One region of the Streptomyces sp. NPDC017056 genome, then DNA from elsewhere that is predicted to be linked to it. Evidence: predicted binding sites of a transcription regulator. Region 1 holds the regulator's gene; the other holds the start of a gene.
What was found. Region 1 encodes HrcA, which represses chaperone genes, less so after heat shock. Its sites were predicted from a motif close to TTNGCACTCNGNNNNNCNGAGTGCNAA; they were not measured.
Positions count from the first base shown of each region.

Region 2: groES (co-chaperone GroES) is a predicted target of HrcA. The motif match lies at 1,125-1,151, and genes of this name have one in related genera.

Region 1 covers NZ_JBIRPD010000001.1:610,647-613,041, reverse strand. The annotation lists gene ACH4OW_RS02875 (DUF3097 domain-containing protein) at 1-60, opposite strand, end outside; gene ACH4OW_RS02870 (MBL fold metallo-hydrolase) at 89-823, opposite strand; gene hrcA (heat-inducible transcriptional repressor HrcA) at 1,075-2,091, shown strand; gene dnaJ (molecular chaperone DnaJ) at 2,092-2,395, shown strand, end outside.
Region 2 covers NZ_JBIRPD010000010.1:125,688-128,082, reverse strand. The annotation lists gene ACH4OW_RS19650 (sensor histidine kinase) at 1-57, opposite strand, end outside; gene ACH4OW_RS19645 (response regulator transcription factor) at 47-727, opposite strand; gene groES (co-chaperone GroES) at 1,298-1,606, shown strand; gene groL (chaperonin GroEL) at 1,710-2,395, shown strand, end outside.

The DNA of each region.
Region 1 (2,395 bases):
GGCCGGCTGCTGCTTCTTCCACGGCGGGGTGAGGTCCGGTCCGTACTGTCTGCTGCGCATTGGACTGACGATAAGAAGGGATGGCCGGTCAGTGGCGCGACACGCCGAAGCGGCGGCGGAGTGCGTCGCGTTGCTCACGGACGAATCGGGCATCCACGGCAGCCCCGTGCCCGGGTACGTACACCGCGTCCTCCCCGCCGAGGGCCAGCAGCCGGTCCAGGGCGGCCGGCCACCGGGAGGGGACGGCGTCGGTGCCCGCCTGCGGCTCGCCGGACTCTTCGACGAGGTCGCCGCAGAAGACGACGTCGGGTGAGCCGTGGGTGCCGGGGACGACGGCCACCAGGTCGTAGGCGGTGTGGCCGGGGCCGGCGTTGGCGAGGAGGACCTGGCGGTCGCCGAGGTCGACGGTGCGTTCGCCGGAGACGAGGTGGTGCGGGTGGACGAGGACGTCGGCGGCCTCCGCGGCGGCGTCCGGGTCCACGCCGTACGACACGGCGCTGCGCCGCAGGTCGTCCTGGGCGCGCGGGAGGTATTCGTCGAGGCCCGCGGCGCCGTAGACCTGGACTCCGGCGAAGGCCGCGGTGCCGAGCACGTGATCGAAGTGGGGGTGGGTCAGCGCGACGTGTGTCACTTCCCGGCCCGCGACGGCGCGCAGTTGCCGGCGCAGCTCGGCCCCGTCGCGGAGGGTTGCGCCGGTGTCGACGATCAGCACGCCGGACGAGCCGACGACGGCGCCGACCGTCTCGTCCCAGCCGGGCATCCGGCGGCGCCCGACGCCTGCGCCGAGCCGTTCCCACCCGGCTTCTTCCCATGTCGTACGCATACCGAGACGCTAGCCGCATCGCGATAGCGTTGCCCGCCGGGCCGGGGGCCGCGGCTGCCCGGCTACGTCCGCGGTACGTCTTTCGCAGGTGCCGGGGACACGGTTCCGGTACCGCCGCCCTTGCCCTGCCCAGGTGACCCGGCCGTACACTTGGTCAGGGTCTGGCACTCGGACCTGATGAGTGCCAGGGAAGACGACCCGGAAGAACCCGGCCGCGCGCCGGTGGAACGGCCGGACTGGAGGTGTGCGCGATGCTCAGTGAACGCAGGCTCGAAGTGCTGCGCGCCATCGTCCAGGACTATGTCGGCACCGAGGAGCCGGTCGGCTCCAAGGCGCTGACCCAGCGGCACCAGCTCGGTGTCTCGCCCGCCACGGTCCGTAACGACATGGCGGCGCTGGAGGACGAGGGTTTCATCGCCCAGCCGCACACGAGCGCGGGACGCATCCCGACGGACAAGGGCTACCGCCTCTTCGTCGACAAGCTGGCAGGCGTCAAGCCGCTTTCCAGCCCCGAGCGGCGCGCCATCCAGAATTTCCTGGACGGCGCCGTCGACCTGGACGACGTGGTGGGGCGCACGGTACGGCTGCTGGCGCAGCTGACGCGGCAGGTCGCCGTCGTGCAGTACCCGTCGCTGACGCGGTCCACGGTGCGCCATGTGGAGCTGCTGTCGCTGGCCCCGGCCCGGCTGATGCTGGTCCTGATCACGGACACCGGTCGCGTCGAGCAGCGCCTGGTGGACTGCCCGGCGCCGTTCGGGGAGACTTCCGTGGCGGACCTGCGGGCGCGGCTGAACAGCCGCGTGGTGGGCCGGCGTTTCACGGATGTGCCGCAGCTCGTGCAGGATCTTCCGGAGTCCTTCGAGCAGGAGGACCGGGGGACGGTCTCGACAGTCCTGTCGGTCTTGCTGGAAACTCTGGTGGAGGAGACCGAAGAGCGGCTGATGATCGGCGGTACCGCCAATCTCACGCGCTTCGGGCACGACTTCCCACTGACCATCCGGCCGGTGCTGGAGGCCCTTGAGGAGCAGGTGGTGCTCCTCAAACTGCTCGGGGAGGCCAAGGACTCCGGCATGACCGTACGCATCGGGCATGAGAATGCCCATGAGGGCCTGACGTCCACATCGGTCGTCGCGGTCGGCTACGGTTCGGGCGACGAGGCAGTCGCCAAACTCGGCGTGGTCGGACCGACCCGCATGGACTACCCCGGAACGATGGGAGCGGTACGCGCAGTGGCACGTTACGTCGGACAGATCCTGGCGGAGTCGTAAGTGGCCACGGACTATTACGCGGTCCTGGGCGTACGACGCGATGCCTCGCAGGACGAGATCAAGAAGGCTTTCCGGCGGCTGGCCCGCGAGCTGCACCCGGATGTGAACCCGGATCCGAAGACCCAGGAGCGGTTCAAGGAGATCAACGCCGCTTACGAGGTGTTGTCGGATCCGCAGAAGAAGCAGGTCTACGACCTCGGCGGCGACCCCCTCTCGCAGGCGGGTGGCGGCGGCGGGGCCGGCGGCTTCGGCGCGGGCTTCGGCAACTTCTCCGACATCATGGACGCGTTCTTCGGCACGGCGT
Region 2 (2,395 bases), on a different contig from region 1:
CGCGGCGGCGCGCCCCCGCATGGAGCGGAACCCCGGCGCCCGGGGGTCAGTCGTCACCGGGCGCCATCCGGTACCCCCTGCCGTGCACGGTACGGATCGAACGGCGGCCGAACGGCGTGTCGATCTTCCTCCGCAGGGAGGAGACGTACACCTCGACGATATTGGGATCGATGTCGGCCGGCGAGTCCCAGACCTCGTCGAGCACGTCCCGCTTGGCGACCGCCTGCCCGTCGCCCGCCATGAGGCAGCGCAGTACGGCCAGTTCGCGGGCGGTCAGCTCGACGTCGGTGTCACCACGACGGCAGCGACGCGCGTCCGCGTCCAGGGTGAGATCGCCGCACTGGAGCGTACGGGGGCGCTCGGCGGCCCGGCCGCGCCGGGTGAGGGCACGCAACCTGGCAAGCAGCACGACGAAGGAAAACGGCTTGGCCAGGTAGTCGTCGGCCCCCGCGTCCAGGCCCTCGGCCACGTCGTACTCGCCGTCCTTGGCGGTCAGCATCAGTACGGGCGTCCAGTCGTCCTGCCGCCGCAGCCGCCCACAGATCTCGAACCCGCTGGGCCCGGGAAGCATGACGTCCAGCACGATCGCGTCATACGCCGCGGTAAGCGCGAGCTCCAGCCCACGATGACCGTCAAGGGCAACATCCACCCAGTGCCCGTCAGCCCCCAGCCCCCGCCGCAACGAGTCGGCCAGCCCTTCTTCATCCTCGACGACGAGTATGCGCATGGGCCCATTGTGGAGGTTTGCCCCACACCGACGGCGCCCTCACCACCTGGCTGCTGCGCTACTGGTGTCTTTCCCTCCCCCACCCCCACTCGCGCGGGGCTGCAAAACCGGCCGGAGGGGACGTGCAGGGGGGTGTCCCCGCAGCCGACAGCTCGCTACACCAGGTTCAGCGTTCAAGACATGGTTCGCGCGAGTGCGGTGAGGAGATACCCCCCTGCGCGGCCCCGACCCACAACGAAACCAGCGCAACCCCGCGCGAAGCGCGAACCGCAACCCCGCGCGACAGCGCAAAGCCGCGCGCAGCGCGTCAACGTTCTGACAAGAGGGTTGCGCCCCCAGGCACCTGGGCAAGGAGGCCAGGGGCCACCCACACACGCAACACGCGCCGCAAGGCACATTGGCACTCCGCTTGACCGAGTGCTAACCGCGTCATAGTCTCGGCTCTGGCACTCTCCACCGGGGAGTGCCAAACACAGCGACGGGCAGGTCCGGCACCCGCGACGACGGATCCACCTGGTCGCCACCTCAGACAGTTAACCCCGTGAGATCTCCGAAGGGGGAGGTCGGATCGTGACGACCGCCAGCTCCAAGGTTGCCATCAAGCCGCTTGAGGACCGCATCGTGGTCCAGCCGCTCGACGCCGAGCAGACCACGGCTTCGGGCCTGGTCATTCCGGACACTGCCAAGGAGAAGCCCCAGGAGGGCGTCGTCCTGGCCGTGGGCCCGGGCCGCTTCGAGGACGGCAACCGTCTTCCGCTCGACGTATCCGTCGGCGACGTCGTGCTCTACAGCAAGTACGGCGGCACCGAGGTGAAGTACAACGGCGAGGAGTACCTCGTTCTCTCGGCTCGCGACGTGCTCGCGATCGTCGAGAAGTAATTCACCGAAGATTGCCTTGATCTGCGCCCCTGGTTCCCGCGTCTAAACAACCGGTCGCCCGGGGCGCAGTTCGTTGGAGAGAACGACTAAGGACACGAAACTCATGGCGAAGATCCTGAAGTTCGACGAGGACGCCCGTCGCGCCCTTGAGCGCGGCGTCAACAAGCTGGCCGACACCGTGAAGGTGACGATCGGCCCCAAGGGCCGCAATGTCGTCATCGACAAGAAGTTCGGCGCCCCCACGATCACCAACGACGGTGTCACCATCGCCCGCGAGGTCGAGGTCGACGACCCGTACGAGAACCTCGGCGCGCAGCTGGTGAAGGAGGTGGCGACCAAGACCAACGACATCGCTGGTGACGGCACCACCACCGCCACCGTGCTGGCCCAGGCGCTGGTCCGCGAGGGTCTGCGCAACGTCGCCGCCGGTGCTTCCCCTGCCGCCCTGAAGAAGGGCATCGACGCCGCGGTCAAGGCCGTGTCCGAGGACCTCCTCGCGACCGCCCGCCCGATCGACGAGAAGTCCGACATCGCCGCCGTCGCCGGTCTGTCCGCCCAGGACAAGCAGGTCGGCGAGCTGATCGCCGAGGCGATGGACAAGGTCGGCAAGGACGGTGTCATCACCGTCGAGGAGTCCAACACCTTCGGTCTGGAGCTGGACTTCACCGAGGGCATGGCCTTCGACAAGGGCTACCTGTCGCCGTACATGGTCACCGACCAGGAGCGCATGGAAGCCGTCCTGGAGGACCCGTACATCCTCATCCACCAGGGCAAGATCGGTTCGATCCA